Regions from separate parts of the Terrabacter sp. NPDC000476 genome, predicted to be linked through region 1. Evidence: riboswitches for the same ligand, from Rfam matches in the RefSeq annotation. Region 1 holds a riboswitch; the other holds the start of a gene.
The links. Region 1 has a riboswitch for cyclic di-AMP ahead of ABT295_RS15930 (CHAP domain-containing protein). Riboswitches for the same ligand answer to the same signal wherever they lie in the genome.
Positions count from the first base shown of each region.

Region 1 (7,757 bases):
GACGACGTCGTCGAGCCGCTCGCGGTAGGTCCCGAGCGTCGCCGTCGTCAGCACGTCCGCGACGACGGCCTCGATGTCGGCGGCCGTGAACGAGCTCGCGAGCGCGCACGCGTTGACGACGCCGAGGTGCTGCTGGCGCCGTCCCTCCTCGCCGTCCCACGGCGCCGCGCCGCCCGACACGACGAGCCGGCGCACGTCGTCGACGTCGACGACCGCGCACCGCTCCCGCGTGGCGGCGAGGGCGTGCGCCGTCGTGGACTTGCCGACGGCGGGCGGTCCGGTCAGCACGAGCACGGGACGAGGCGGCATACGGCCCATGCTGTCGTATGCCGGGGTGGCGCGGCGGTTCCGGAGTCGGAGCAGGGGGCGGTTGTCCTATCCTCGGCCTCGGGGCACCGTGGACGACGTGGAGGAGGCGGACAGGGTGACGGCACCGGCTCCACGTCGGCAGGGCACGAGCGCGGGCAACCGGCTGTTCGACCGCTTCGACCTCGTGCTGCTGCTCGTGCTGGCCGTCATCGTGAGCCAGGCGCTCGTCGACACGCGCGGCTCGGTGTGGGGGTCGCTCGTCACGCACGCGACGACCGGTCTCGCGCTCGTCGTGGCGACCCGCGCCTCCGCGGCGCGGCGTCGCGTGCGCCGCGTCCTCGACGTGCTCGTCGTGGTCACGCTCGTCAGCAACGTCCTGCTGCTCCTGCCGGCGGGAGGCCAGCCCGTCCCGCCGGACGCCCTGCAGCCCGAGGGCGTCTGGCTCGGGGCGGCCGTGGTGCTGCCCGTCATCATCGGCAGGCGCCTGCTCGAGCACCCGGTCGTGCGGGTGCAGACCGTGCTCGGCGCGGTCGCGGCCTACCTGCAGATCGCCGTCGCGTACGCCACGCTCTTCCAGACCGTCGACGGGCTGACGCCGACGCACTTCTTCGGCGAGCAGGTGTCGACCACCGCGTACACCTACTTCAGCCTGACGACGATCTCGACGGTCGGCTACGGCGACCTCGTCGCGGCCACCGACCTCGCGCGGCTCGCCGCGACGAGCGAGGCCGTCGTGGGCCAGGTCTTCCTCGTCACCTTCGTCGCCCTCATCGTGTCGCGCTTCGCGGCGGGACCGGGGCGGGGCGCGCGGGGCGCGCGTCACGACGCCGACCTCGCGGACGAGTGAGGCTCGGGTCGGCGACTGAGATCAGGTCGTGCTGTCAGGTCGTGTGTCAGGTCGTGGAGCCGAGGTCGAGGCTCTCCCCGACCGAGCGCTCCAGCACGACCGGGATGCCGGTCGGCAGCTGCGTGCTGAGGTCGCTCATCAGCGTGGCGGTCGGCGGGAGGTCGGTCGGTGCCCTCACCTCGATGACGAGGCTGAAGCCCTGGTTGGTGACGTCGACGACCTCCGCGCCCGGCGTCGAGGCGAGCCAGCTGCGCGCCGACGCGCGACCGACGTCGGTCAGCTTCGCCACGGCGAGGGCGACGAGGCTGTTGAGCACGACCGGGACGAGGACGAGCAGCACGAGCAGGGCGAAGGTGACGCGCACCCGGTGCCGCGCCCGACCACCCTGCTCGCGCACGGCACTCGTGTAGCCGAGGGTCGTGAAGACGAGGCTGCCGGCGAAGACGAGCGCGAGGAAGTTCGACAGGAAGAGCACGAGCGCGCCGAACGCGAGGCTCGGGCTGCCCTCGGCGAGGCAGATGCCGACGACGCAGAGCGGCGGCACGAGCGAGATCGAGATGGCCACGCCGGGCAGGATCGCGGCGACGTCGCGCCGGGCCAGCGCGATGGCCCCGGCGAACCCCGTCGCGAGGGCGCCGAGCAGGTCGACGAGCCGCGGGCTCGTGCGGGCAGCCACCTGCGAGTTCGACAGCAGGTCGTAGGGGCTCGGCAGGAGCAGGGAGAAGAGCGCGCCGAGCGCGATGACGACGAGCCCGCCGAGCACGACGAACTTCACGCCGCCCGTGCGCTCGCGCTTCACGAGGGCGAGGGCCGTGCCCATGATCGGCGTCGACAGCGGCGCGATGATCATGGCGCCGATGACGGTGGCGGTGGAGTCCGCGATGATGCCGGCGCTCGCGATGCACGCAGCGAGCACGAGCATGGTCCAGAAGGCCGATCGCTTCGAGAGCGTGTCGCCCTCGTTGAGGTCGAGGTCGGCGGTCAGCTCCTCGAAGGTGCGGCGCTGCCGCTCGGGCAGCACGCGGGCCCGGATGGCCGTGAGCATGCCGCCAGTCTGCTGGAGGCCGGCCGAGCACGTGGGCGTTTCAGGGCCAGGTCCCGGCGCCCGAGCTGACACCGGTGAGGCGCTCTAGCATCGGCGCCATGCCCGACCAGCCCGACCTGCCCGACCAGCGCGGCCTGCCTGGCCAGCGCGGCACCGGTGACCAGACCGACCAGCCCGGCGCCCCTGACCTGCGCGGCTCGCTCGTGCGTGACGCCACGGCCGACGACGCGGCCGCGTGCGCGGCGATCTACGCGCCCTACGTCACCGGCACGACGGTCACCTTCGAGACGGAGGCTCCGGACGCCACCGAGATGGCGCGGCGCATCGCGGCTGCTCAGGAACGGCACGCCTTCCTCGTGCTCGAGAAGGACGGCGTGGTTGTCGGCTACGCGTATGCCGGCCCGTTCAAGGCACGCGCGGCCTACCGGTGGTCGTGCGAGGTGTCGGTCTACCTCGCCGGGGACCGGCGGGGGCTCGGCGGCGGTCGCCGGCTCTACGAAGCGCTGCTCGGGCGGCTGGCCGACCGCGGCTACCGCACGGCCGCGGCCGGGATGACCCAGCCCAACGAGGCGAGCGCTCGGCTGCACGCGGCCCTGGGGTTCGAGCCCGTCGGCACCTACCGCGCCATCGGCTGGAAGCTCGGCGCCTGGCGCGACGTGACGTGGGTGCAGCGCGCCTTGGGAGGCCCGGTCCCCGAGGGCGGGGACACGCCCCCGCTCGTCTGACCCGTGCCCATCGAGTGAGCGCCCCTGCCCCCGATTCCGCCGCAGCAAGTCCGCCCTGGCTGGGTTGGCGTGGCGTCACGAGCCTGGATCGCGCGGGAGGTCCGCCTTGGCTGGGTTGGCGTGGCGCATCGAGCCTGGATCGCGCGGGAGGTCCGCCTTGGCTGGGTTGGCGTGCCGAATCGAGCGTGGATCGCGCGGGAAGTTCGCCTTGGCTGGGTTGGCGTGCCGAATCGAGCGTGGATCGCGCGGGAAGTGCGCCCTGGCTGGGTTGGCGTGGCCCGCGCATCGGGAGTGCCGGCCCGCCGCCGCGACGAGCGAGCGCCCCGCCGCAGGTGGTCTGCAACGGGGCGCTCGCTCGACGGGTGCGTCAGGGCAGGGTCGGGTAGTCCGTGTAGCCCTCGGCGCCGCCGCCGTAGAAGGTGTCGGGGTTCGGCTCGTTGAGCGGGGCACCCTCGCGCCAGCGCCGCACGAGGTCGGGGTTGGCGAGGAACTCGCGACCGACCGCGACGAGGTCGCCAAGGTCGCGCTCGAGAATGTCCTCGACGTCGGCAAGCTGGGTCACCGAGCCGAAGCCGCTGTTGAGGATGACCGGGCCGCCGAAGCGCTTGCGCAGGTCGCGCACGACGTCGGCCTCCGGGTCGCCGAGGATGCTGAGGTAGGCCAGGCCCAGCGGGGCGATGCCCTCGACGAGCGCCTCGTACGTCGCCGCGGTGTCGGCCTCGTCCTGCTCGAGCACGCCCTGGATGTTGTGCGCGGGCGAGACGCGGATGCCGACGCGGTCGGCGCCGATGGCCTCAGCCACGGCCTTGGTGATCTCGATCGTCAGGCGGGCGCGGTTCTCGGGCGAGCCCCCGTAGGCGTCGGTGCGCTGGTTGCTGCTCGGTGCGAGGAACTGGTGCGGCAGGTAGCCGTTGGCCGCGTGCACCTCGACGCCGTCGAGCCCGGCGGCGACGGCCTGGCGGGCGGCGTGCACGAACTCCGCCACGAGCGCGGGGATCTCCTCGGTCTCGAGGGCGCGCGGGACGACATACGGCTGCTGGCCGTTCGCGGTCACGATCTCGCCCGGCGCGGCGATGGCGCTCGGGGCGACGCTCTCGAGCCCGCCCTTGTTGTCGGGGTGCGCGATGCGGCCGGCGTGCATGAGCTGGACGACGACGTGGCCGCCACCCGCGTGCACGGCGTCGGCGACGAGGCGCCAGCCGGCGACCTGCTCGTCGGAGTGCATGCCGGGGGTGTCGAGGTAGCCCTGGCCGACGGCGCTGGGCTGGGTGCCCTCGGTGATGATGAGGCCCGCGCTCGCGCGCTGGCCGTAGTACTCGGCGTTGAGCTCGGTGGGCGCCTGGCCCTCACCGGCGCGGTTGCGCGTCAGCGGTGCCATGACGAAACGCTGGGGGAGGTCCCAGCGGCCGATGCGGATGCTCTCGAAGGCCGTGGACACTGGCCTGCTCCTCACTGTCGCGGACGACGGTCGTGCGGGGTGGTCACTCACGTGATGGGGCCCACCGGACTGGTAGAGCCTTCAACCACCTACCCGAAAGACAAGTCCGACCCGTCGCCGCGCATTCCTCGGGGCCCGTGTGGTGCGCGCCACGCCGCCGTATGCCGGGTGCCTGGGACCGCGTCCGCGTGCGCCCGGGTGGGTCCCGCCGCACCGGGGCACGACGAAGGGGAGGACGCCGGTGGCATCCTCCCCTTCGTGGAACGCGTGAGACCGGTCAGGACGCGCGGGACCGCGTCAGACCGTGCGGGTCACGGTGCGTAGATGTAGCGCATGCCGCCCTGGTCGGTCAGCGTGCGGGTGTTGTAGTTGTACGGGCCGGCGAGGGCGTTCATCTCGACGATGGTCACCTCGTTGCCGTTGACGGCGGTCACCCAGCCGACGTGGCCCACGCTCGAGGAGCCGTGGACGCCGGGCTGCATGACGAGGATCGAGCGCGCGCGCGGCGTGCCGCTCACGGTGTAGCCGGCGCTCGCGGCGCCCGAGGCCCAGGCCATGGCGTTGCCGGTCCAGCCGCCGGGGTAGTAGCCCTCGGACTGGTACCACTTGTTGAGGGCGCCCCACGTGCACTGGCCACGGGTGGCCCAGTTGCGCGAGGAGTGCGAGCCCGAGGAGGCGCTCGGCGTGTAGTCGTTGCTGCTCGACTTCGACGACGACGTGCTCTGCGTCAGGCTGCGACGCGTCAGGTCGCGCGAGGCGCGCTGGGCGGCCTTGCGCTCGGCAGCGGCCTTCTTGGCGGCCTTCTCAGCCTTGGCGGCCGCGCGCTGCTCCTTGACCTGCACGTCCTCGATCACGCGCACCTTGGTGGGCGTGCGCTTGGCGATCGCCTGCTGCACGGCCGGCGCGAAGCCGATCTTCGACAGGGCGCTCGGCGCGGTGGTCGTGCTGGCGGCCGCGGTGGCCGGGCCGACCGCGGCCGGGGCTGCCTCGACGCCGGCGGCGGCGACCGCGCCGTTGGCCGCCGAGACGGTGTCGGCGCTCGCGGGGTTCGCGAAGGTGGCGACGAGCCCACCGGTCGCGGCGACGACGGCCGCGCCCTTCATGGCCGGCTGGGCCGACTCGCGGGCGAGGAGCTTGAGTTCGTTGAGGGGATTGTGACGGCCCGGCGCCCGGTGGCGCCCGCGGGTGGTCTCGTGGTTCACGGGTTCTACCTCTCCGCGCCTACGAAGTTAGCTGTCGGGTTCGGGCGGAAAGGTGCCCGGTCCGTGGCCGGGGAGCGAGCGAGTCGCGACCCGGTGGAAAGACTTCACCCCAAGGACGTCCGAAGTCGTTGCGCCGGACGCCCGGAGAAACGTGTGGTTCCTCCGCTCCTGTCACAAGGTCTGTGCTCTCCCGGAAGGCGGTGACAGGACTAGGCGGTCCGCCTCACGAGAGTCCGACCGGTGGCCGGACTCCCGGAACTGTAGACGAATCAACTGGCAAAAGTCACGCCAAGGTAACGGTGTCGCGCCGTGCTCAGCCGTGAATGTCGGCTTTGAGGCACTTGACCAGCCCTTTACCGTTGCCAGGGCCGGTCTGGATTGAGACGCACGTCACAGCGTCCGCTGCGTCCACGGCGTGGGACGGCGCGTCAGGCGCCCGAGGTGAGGTGGCCGAAGACGACGACGTTGTCGCGGTACTCGTTGCGCGCGTCGGTCGGGCCGCCGCACGTGACGAGCCGGATCTCCGAACGCGTGAAGTCGCCCTTGTAGACGGCCTCCGTCGGGAAGCTCGACTTGCGGTAGCTCTGCACCCGGTCGACCGTGAAGGTCAGGTGCGTGCCGTCCTTGCGCGACACCTTGACGACGTCGCCGACCTCGACCTTGCGGAGCTCGGCGAAGATGCCGGGAACGCCCGACGGGGTGTCGACGTGGGCCGCGACGACCGCCGGCCCGAGCTGGCCCGGGGTGGGTCCGCCGTCGTAGAGCCCGACCTCCTGGGCGGTCCCGGGCACCGAGATGGTCCCGTCGCCCTGCACGTGCAACGGCACGAAGTCGCTCGAGCGCACCCCGATCGACGGGATCTCGATCGAGGTGAGGGCGGACGCCTCGAGGAAGGGCCCGATGCCGGTCCCGTCCGCCGGTGTCCCGCCCGCCGGTGTCCCGCCCTGACCGGGGGACGCCGACGGGCCGGAGGTCTGCGTGCCCGGCGTGCGGGTCGTGCTCTCGGTCGTCGGAGTGCTCTGGGCCGTCGGAGTGCTCTGGGTCGGGCCCGTCGTCGTGCTGGCCGTCGGGACGCCGGCCGCCGCGGGCTGCGGCGGGCCGGACGTCCCGCGGAGCCCGAGCACCAGCGCGACGACCCCGACGACGAGCAGGATCACGGTCGCTGCGGCCGCCACCCCGGCCGCACCACGGAAGGTGGTGCGGCGGGGCGTCGGTTCGGTGAGCTCAGGCATGGTGGATCCGGCCGATCAGGCGCGCGACCGCGCGCGACGGGCCGCGAAGGCGCCGGAGCCGAGGGCCGCGACGAGCGCGCCGCCACCGACGAGCAGGAGCGCGTCGTTCGTACCGCCGCTCTTCAGGGTGTCGGTCGGCAGGCCGCCACCGGTGTGCATGCCGCCGGCCGGGGCCACGCGCAGGGCGCCGCAGAGGGCCGGGTCGGTGGCCTCGGTGGGCAGCTTCGGGTCGAGGTCGCTCTTGGTGGCGCCGGAGTACTTGCCGTCCTTGTTGTGGTCGACGCCGTGGATGACGACGACGGACTGGCCGGCCGAGATGGCCGTCGCGACGGCGTCGGAGACCTTGATGCTGCCGCGCTGGTAGGTCAGCTTGCCGCCGGGCGCGGTGTCGAAGCGGTCGATCGCGAGGCCCGACTTGGGGCTCGTGTCGCCGGTCTTCGTCAGCGAGACGACGATGTCGCCGTAGGCCGGTCCGCCCTCGGTGGTGTTGAGGTGGCCGTCGCCGTTCTTGTCGTCGGACAGGACCGGGCACTCGTGGCGGGCCTCGGCCCCGAAGTGGATGTGGGCCGCGTGCGGGTTGTCGGGCAGCAGGCCGTTCGCCGCCATCGTCACGGTGATCCGGTTGCCGTCGACCTCGACCATGGCGGTGCCGCTGCCGGCGACGTCGCTGCCCGCGACGGGCTTGAGGTTGGCGCTGACCCAGGCGTCGGCCGCGAAGGCCGGCCCGATGCTGAGGGCCATGGCGGCGCCGGCCGCGAGGGTGGCGCCGGCGATCCGAGTGGTGGTGGTGCGCATCTGTTCTTCCTCCTTGACGAGGAGACAAGAGCCGTCCATCGCTGCTTCAGACGGGGTCGTCGTCGACCGTCTCCGGCGTGGGGTTCGCCGCCGCTGCACGGCTGGATTGGGGTTCCACCGAAAAAAGTTCGCGGTGGCGCACCATCGCGTCGCCGATCGGGCTT
Region 1 is NZ_JBEPDF010000002.1:746,660-754,416, forward strand. It holds gene ABT295_RS15905 (AAA family ATPase) at 1-309, opposite strand, end outside; gene ABT295_RS15910 (potassium channel family protein) at 425-1,156, shown strand; gene ABT295_RS15915 (DUF389 domain-containing protein) at 1,203-2,201, opposite strand; gene ABT295_RS15920 (GNAT family N-acetyltransferase) at 2,300-2,926, shown strand; gene ABT295_RS15925 (alkene reductase) at 3,294-4,364, opposite strand; gene ABT295_RS15930 (CHAP domain-containing protein) at 4,676-5,566, opposite strand; cyclic di-AMP (ydaO/yuaA leader) riboswitch at 5,571-5,763, opposite strand; gene ABT295_RS15935 (sortase domain-containing protein) at 5,995-6,798, opposite strand; gene ABT295_RS15940 (CHRD domain-containing protein) at 6,814-7,593, opposite strand.

Region 2 (7,757 bases), on a different contig from region 1:
GTGGGGCACCGAGATCACCGACAACGCGGTCTACGTCGGCGGTCACCAGCGGTGGGGCAACAACCCCTACGGCAGTGACACCCCCGGCCCCGGCGCCGTGCCGCGGCCCGGCCTCGTGGCGCTCGACCCCGTGAGCGGCCGTCCGCTGCAGTGGAATCCGGGACGCAACCCCCCGGGCAAGGCGGTCTACGCCGTCCTGGCGACCTCCGAGGGCCTGTGGATCGGCTCGAACACCGACTACGTCGGCAACTTCCGCTACCTCCGCAAGAAGATCGCGCTCTTCCCGTACGCGGGTGGCGCGCAGCTCGCGCAGACGAACGTCGGCGCCCTCCCGGGCAGCGTCTTCATGGGCGGTCCGGTCGGCGGCGCCACGAGCACCAACGTGCTGTACCGCGTCAACGCCGGTGGCGGCGCGATCGCCGCCATCGACAACGGTCCCGACTGGGCCGACGACAGCGGCTCGAGCCCGCTGCACAACGACGGCAGCAACGCGGCCGGCTGGGGCAGCGGCGCGGCGATCGACCCGTCGGTGCCGAGCTCGACCCCGTCGTCGATCTTCGACAGCGAGCGGTGGGACCCGGGCGACGCCAACGAGATGCGGTGGACGTTCCCGATCGCGGCGGGCACGGACGTGCAGGTGCGGCTCTACCTCGCCAACCGCTGCGGGTGCACCAGCGCCGTCGGATCGCGCGTCTTCAGCGTCAGCGCGAACGGCAGCCCCTGGCTGACGAACTACGACATCGTGGGCGACGTCGGTGACCAGAAGGGGACGATGAAGTCCATCAACCTCACGGTGCCGGCCAGCGGCCAGGTGACGCTCGACTTCACGCACGTCGTGGAGAACCCGCTCGTCAACGGCATCGAGATCGTCCGGGCCGGTGTCCCGACGCCGCCGCCTGCGGCGTCCGACACGCTCAGCCGCGTCGGTCTCACCGCGACGGCTGCCTCGTCCGCACCGGAGCCCGCCGCCGACGGTGGCATCGCGTGGTCGAACACGCGGGGCGCCTTCATGGTCGGCAACAAGGTGTTCTACGCGCAGACCGACGGCTACCTCTACTCGCGCACCTTCACGGGCACGACGTGGGGGCCCGCGGTGCAGATCAACCCGTACCACGACCCGGCCTGGGCGACGGTCGACAACCACCTCGGTGGCACGTTCGACGGCAACCTGCCGACGCTCTACGGGCAGATCCCGAACCTGACCGGCATGTTCTACAACGCAGGTCGGCTCTACTACACGCTCTACGGTGACAGCCGGCTCTTCTGGCGCTGGTTCTCGCCCGACAGCGGGATCGTCGACGAGCGCACGAACGTCGCCCCCAGCTCCGTCGACCTGCGCAACGTGCGTGGCATCTTCGTGGCCGGAGACAGCGTGTACTTCGCCTCGCGCACCGACAGCACGCTCTACAAGGCGGGCTGGGACGGGGCGTCCGTCACGGGGAGCCCGGTCGCGATCAGCGGCCCCGCGGTCGACGGCACGTCGTGGTCGAGCCGGTCGATGTTCCTCTTCGCCGGGCCGCCCCTCAACCAGGCGCCCAAGGCGGCGTTCGGGTCGTCGTGCTCCGGTGCGACGTGCGGCTTCGACGCCTCGGCGTCGAGCGACTCGGACGGCACGATCGCCTCGTACGCGTGGGACTTCGGTGACGGCAGCACGGGCTCGGGCAAGACGCCCTCGCACCCGTATGCCGCCTCGGGGACCTACTCGGTGAAGCTGACGGTGACCGACGACAAGCGTGCCACCGGCACGCTGACGAAGGACGTCGTCGTGACGGTCCCGGTCAACCAGGCGCCGACGGCGGCGTTCGGGTCGTCGTGCTCCGGTGCGACGTGCGGCTTCGACGCCTCGGCGTCGAGCGACTCGGACGGCACGATCGCCTCGTACGCGTGGGACTTCGGTGACGGCAGCACGGGCTCGGGCAAGACGCCCTCGCACCCGTATGCCGCGTCGGGGACCTACTCGGTGAAGCTGACGGTGACCGACGACAAGGGTGCCACCGGCACGCTGACGAAGGACGTCGTCGTGACGGTCCCGGTCAACCAGGCGCCGACGGCGGCGTTCGGGTCGTCGTGCTCCGGTGCGACGTGCGGCTTCGACGCCTCGGCGTCGAGCGACTCGGACGGCACGATCGCCTCGTACGCGTGGGACTTCGGTGACGGCAGCACGGGCTCGGGCAAGACGCCCTCGCACCCGTATGCCCCGTCGGGGACCTACTCGGTGAAGCTGACGGTGACCGACGACAAGGGCGCCACCGGCACGCTGACGAAGGACGTCGTCGTGACGGTGCCCTCGAGCAGCACGACGTTCGTCGGGGCGAACCACTCGGCTCCCGGCGCGGCCAAGTTCAAGGCCGCGGCGGTGCCGACGGGGACCCAGGCCGGTGACCTGATGCTCCTGATGTTCTCGCGACCGACGGTGGCCACCTTCTCGGGGCCGACCGGCGTGACCGGCTGGACCCAGGTGGCGACGGTCACCAACGGCTCGGTCACCTCGACCGTGTGGCGCAAGAGCGCCGACGCGGCGGACGTGGGCAAGACGGTGCGGTTCGACGACCCGAGCACCTACCGGCTCGGCACGCTCGACCTCGCGGTCTACCGCGGTGCGGACGCCACCAGCGTGCGTGCGGTGAGCGCGGTCGACGTGGGGCAGAGCTCGCACACGACGCCCGCGATCGCGGTCTCGGCGGGTGACTGGGTCGTGTCGCACTGGGCCGGCCTGACGTCGGCGGTGTCGCCGTGGACCCTGCCCTCGGGCATGGTCGTGCGTGACCACCTCGAGGACCCGAGCGGTGCCTACCGCTACGAGTCGCTCACGGCCGACCCGGGTGCGGTCGTCACGTCGGGCGGCACGTCCGCCGGGGTGACCGCCACGACGGTCAACAAGTCCGACCGTGAGGTCATGTGGTCGATCGCCTTCGGGCAGTCGTGACCACCGGTGCCGGGGGGTGCCCGCCCAGGCGGGCGCTCCCCGGCACCTCTTCTCCGTGAACAGCACCAGACGTCGGGGGGACGCAGCATGAGAGCTCAGCGAGTCACACGTCGGTCGGCCGTCGCCTCGGCCCTGGTCCCGGTGGCGGCACTCGCGCTGCTCACCGGGTGCAGCAGCACGGCGGGCGACGCCGTGGCCGCAGCCGGCGGCCCGGCGTCGTCCACACCGGCAGGCACGCCCGTGGCCGCTGGCACGACCGCGACCGGGCGGCCGGACGGTGCGGCGTCGGCCACCGAGCCGGCGCCGTCGTCGGCCCCGGCCACGCGACCGGGCACGAGGCCGACGGCACCTGCCACCCCGGCGCCGACCAAGCCGGTGGCGGGCCCGGGGGTGGCTGCGGCCGGTGACCAGACCTCGGTGCTGAACCGCTTGCCGGGCAGCGCGTCGTCGTCCTGCGCGACCGTGGGCACGCAGACGGACGTCCGCTCCGGATCGCTGGCGGTCGGCAACTTCGCGCAGGCCCGGGCCGCCGTCGCCAAGGGCGCGGTCAACGGCGCCGAGGTCAGCTTCTACGTCGTGCCCGCCGACGGTGCCGCGATGCCCGGCGTCCGGCTCAAGGCGACGTCGCCGACCGGGGCCGTGCGGACCGTGTCCTCGACCCAGGTCGAGCAGGCCGACACGTGGTACTACTACCGCGTCGCGCTCCCGGTGCGCGACCGCGGCAGCTGGCGCCTGGAGTTCACCGCGGGCGCCGACACGGGCTGCTACCGCGTCACGTTCTGAGCGGCCGCCGACAGGCCCTGCCGCACGAGCGGCAGGGCCTGTCGGCGTCCGACGACGCGACCGGCCCCGTGCACTCGGAGGGAGCGCGCGGGGCCGGAGCCGGATTCGCCCGTCAGTAGGCGAAGTTGACGTTCTTCAGCAGCGACCCGTAAGCGGAGTACTCGGCCGAGGTGCTGAGGTTCCACACGCAGTCGAGGTTGTTCTTGTTCGTCGGCGGGTGGTTGAAGTAGTACGCGGCCGCGAACCAGCTCTCGTTCGCGATGAGGTAGTTCTTCGCGTTCGTGAGCCACGTGGCGCGTCGGGAGTCCTTCGTGACCCCAAACTCGGGGAGCGCCACGAGCTTGCCGTGCGCCTTGCCGAAGGCGAGGAGGGGGCTGATGATCGTGCTCAGCTCGACCCACTTGCCCCGGCCCTCGCCGCACGTGTACCAGTTGTAGGCGTCGGCACCGATGACGTCGACGTAGGCGTCGCCCGGGTACCACTTGCCGGCATACATCCGGTCGGACGTGCTGGTGCGGAACGACCAGTCGGTCAGCTGGAGCACGAAGCGCGCGTTCGTGACGCCCTGCTGGCGGAAGATCGTCACGACGCGGGCGTAGGCCGCCTTGAAGTCGGTCGCCGTGCCGAGGCCGGTCTTCGAGGTGAGCTCGGGCTCGTGGCTGTAGGCGAAGAGGGTGAGGCTGCCGCGCGACTTGATCGTCGTCGCCCAGCGCACGATGTTGTTGTAGATCGCCGTGCCGGGCTTGGCCGCGGCGACGGTCTTCCAGTTCGACGAGCTGTTCGCGGTCAGCATCCGGCCCGTGGGCACGCTGCCCTCGAAGTTGCCGTAGCCGTGGACGCCGACGGTCGTCCCGGTCTTGCTGGCGAGGGTGGCCGTGTCGCCGACGGCGCCGGCGTAGATCTTGCCGCCGGGCAGCGCGGTCGCCGTGGCGGCCTGCGCCGGCACGGCGAGGGTGGCCACGAGGGAGCCGGCCGCGGCGAGGCCGAGGGCGGCGACGGTGAACCGGTGGGGGGATCTGCGCGCGGGCAGGGCGAAGCGAGGGGTGGTGCGCATGTCTGCTCCAGGTCTCCTAGGCTGCCGACCGGGTTAGCTGACGGGTTCGGGCCGGATGGCGCCCTACAGGAGCAGGCTCCTGATTCACCCCGAGGGAACGGTGGGTCCCCGGCTCCCGGGAGGCCTCGAGGGCTCCGGGATTAGGCGATGTGTGTGAAGGCGAACGGAACCCTAGCGGACCCCTGCACACGGGGACAGGTCACGACAGGTCCGATGGGAACGGGCAGATGGCAGCAATCCGGACGATCCGGTCAGCGCCCCGCGACCGGCGGGAGGGGCCGTCCTGAGCACGCGGCCGTGCTCAGGAGCGGGGTCCCCGAAGGCTGGGAGCAGATGTGACGCGGATCACACCGTTTTCCCGTCATAGCGGTCTCAGAGGGCCGCGTCGCCCGCTTCCGTGACGCGCGACCGGGTCCCGGTGCCGGCCTCCGAGGTGGCCCCGGGTGCCCTGTCGGGCACGGCGCTCGAGCGCTGCGCGAGCCGGCCGGAGAAGGCGGGCAGGCCGTGGCGGCGCCGGGCGGCGAACCACACCGGGGGCCCGATGAGCAGCGCGAGGAGCAGGACGATCCCCGTGGCCGTGTTGGGCACCCCGAGCAGCTTGAGGGCCGAGGCGAGCAGCACGAAGGCCAGCGCCCGGCGCACGAGCCCGCCCGGGGCACGCGCCGAGAGCTGGGCGCCGATCCAGACGCCGGGGATCGAGCCGAGCAGGAGCGACAGCGTCAGGTCGAGGTGGAAGTCGCCGAGCAGCATGTGCCCGACGGCGGCGGAGGCCACGAGCGGCACCGCCTGGAGCAGGTCGGTCCCGACGAGCTCGCTCGCCTTGAGGGTGGGGTAGATCGCCATGAGGGCGATGATGATGAGCGAACCGGACCCGACGGAGGTCATGCCGACGACGATGCCGCCGACCGCTCCCACGAGCACGGTCTGCCAGATGCGGACCGTCACGGTGGGCGGCCCGGGCGGCAGGGGCGCGGCGCGGCCGTCGAGGCGGCGCGCCCGCTCGAGCAGGCGCAGGTAGGCCCGCACGATGAGGCCGGCCGAGGCCAGCAGCAGGGCCACCCCGAGGGCGACCTGCAGCCAGTGCTGCGCGGCGGCGCCGGAGCCGAGGCGGTTGAGGATCAGCACGCCGACGAAGGCGCTCGGGATCGACCCGATGCAGAGCCACTTGACGAGGGAGAGGTTCACCGTGCCGCGCCGCAGGTGCACCATCGACCCGACGGGCTTCATCACCGCGGCCGCGACGAGGTCGCTCGAGACGGCCGTGAGCGGCGGCACCCCGAAGAAGAGCACGAGCATCGGCGTCATGAGGGCGCCACCGCCCATGCCGGTGAGGCCGACGATGATGCCGATGCCGAGCGAGGCGATGGTGAGCAGCGGGTCGAGGGTCATGCGAGCCACCCTCCGTCGCGCAGGTGCCCGAGGATCTGCTCGAGGGACTCCTCGAGGGTGCTCCCCGTCGTGTCCACGACGAGGTCGGCGTCGACCGGGGCCTCGTAGGGCGACGAGATGCCGGTGAACTCCGGCAGCGACCCGGCCCGGGCCTGGGCGTAGAGGCCCTTGCGGTCGCGCTGCTCGCAGACCTCGAGCGGGGTGGCGACGTGCACGAGGACGAAGTCGCCGACCTCGCAGACCATCCGGCGGACCTCGGCGCGGGTCTGCGCGAACGGTGCGATGGGCGCGCAGACGGCCATCCCGCCGTGCCGGGCCACCTCGGCGGCCACGAAACCGATGCGCAGCACGTTGGCGTCACGCCCGGCGCGGTCGAAGCCGAGCCCGGACGACAGCAGCCGGCGCACGAGGTCGCCGTCGAGGAGGCTGACGCTGCGCACGCCCTCGCTCTCGATGCGCTGGACGAGGGCGGAGGCGAGCGTCGACTTGCCCGACCCGGAGAGGCCCGTGAGCAGGACGACGACGCCGCGCCGGGTGCGCGGCGGGCGCCACCGGTGCAGCACGGTGCGGACGGCTGGGTCGAGGCCCACGGGTTCGAGCCCGCGGTCGAGCGCGGCCCCGGCCTCGAGCCACGCCCGGTCGGTGTGGGCGAGCACGCGGACCGGTGCGCCGGCAGAGCGTGCCACGGCCGCGACGAGGGCGGCGTCGCTGTCGGCGTCGCGCCACCAGATCGGGGCGTCGACGACCGTGACGTCGGGGTGGGTCGCGCTCGTCGCGAGGAGCGCCGCCCTCAGCACGGCGGCCGGGATGCCTTGGGGCGTCGGCGAGCTCGGCGCGAGCACGACGACCGGCCCGGTCACCTCGTCGGCGAGCGGCGGCCGCTGGGCCACCACGAGAGTTGCGCCGGGACGCAGCCAGTCGGCGGCCGTCGCGGTCGGTGCCGTCGGGTCGGTCACGAGCTCACCGCGCACCGTCAGCCGCCCACCGCCGTCGACGTCCCCGCCGCGACCCGGCTCGGCACGACCCAGCTCGGGCCGCTCCAGCTCGGCCAGCGGCAGGCACGTCGCGTCGGTGAGCACGAGGCGTCCGCTGTCGACCAGCGGCGCGAGCGCGACGTCGCCGTCCGCCACCTCGATCGTGACGCAGGGCGCCCCGGCCGGGGTCGACGGGTCGGCCGTGCGGCCGCCGGCCGCGTCGGCGCCGAGCCCGACCCGGCCGCCGAGCAGGCGCCAGGGAAGTCGCACGCCGTGGCGCACCAGTCCCAGGTCCGCCGCGGCCGCCCCCTCGACGACGATCCGTGGAGCCGTCGTCCGAACGGCAGCAGTCAACGATGTCAACGTCTTTCCTCCCCCTTTGCGCCCACCCGCGTGACCAGCCTGCCATGCGGGGGGAGTCGCCGGAGGTGGAATGCGCGATGCCGGGGTCCGAGGCGCTGTGGCCTCGGACCCCGGCAGGCGCGCCGGTTCCCGAACGGGTCAGGAGGTGGGCGACGAGGCGACCGCGGACTTCCAGGTGGCGATGCTCTTGGGCAGGTTCGGCGTGTTGCTGCCCGGCTTGGGCAGCAGGTTCCACGGGCCGAGCGCGCCGTTGTCGTTCTCGAAGTAC
Region 2 is NZ_JBEPDF010000003.1:381,940-389,696, forward strand. It holds gene ABT295_RS17775 (PKD domain-containing protein) at 1-2,926, shown strand, start outside; gene ABT295_RS17780 (hypothetical protein) at 3,022-3,396, opposite strand; gene ABT295_RS17785 (hypothetical protein) at 3,389-3,709, shown strand; gene ABT295_RS17790 (glycosyl hydrolase) at 3,822-4,763, opposite strand; cyclic di-AMP (ydaO/yuaA leader) riboswitch at 4,770-4,920, opposite strand; gene ABT295_RS17795 (sulfite exporter TauE/SafE family protein) at 5,136-6,152, opposite strand; gene cysC (adenylyl-sulfate kinase) at 6,149-7,480, opposite strand; gene ABT295_RS17805 (hypothetical protein) at 7,628-7,757, opposite strand, start outside.
Region 2: linked by a shared signal. The riboswitch ahead of ABT295_RS17790 (glycosyl hydrolase) and the one ahead of ABT295_RS15930 (CHAP domain-containing protein) in region 1 are both predicted to bind cyclic di-AMP.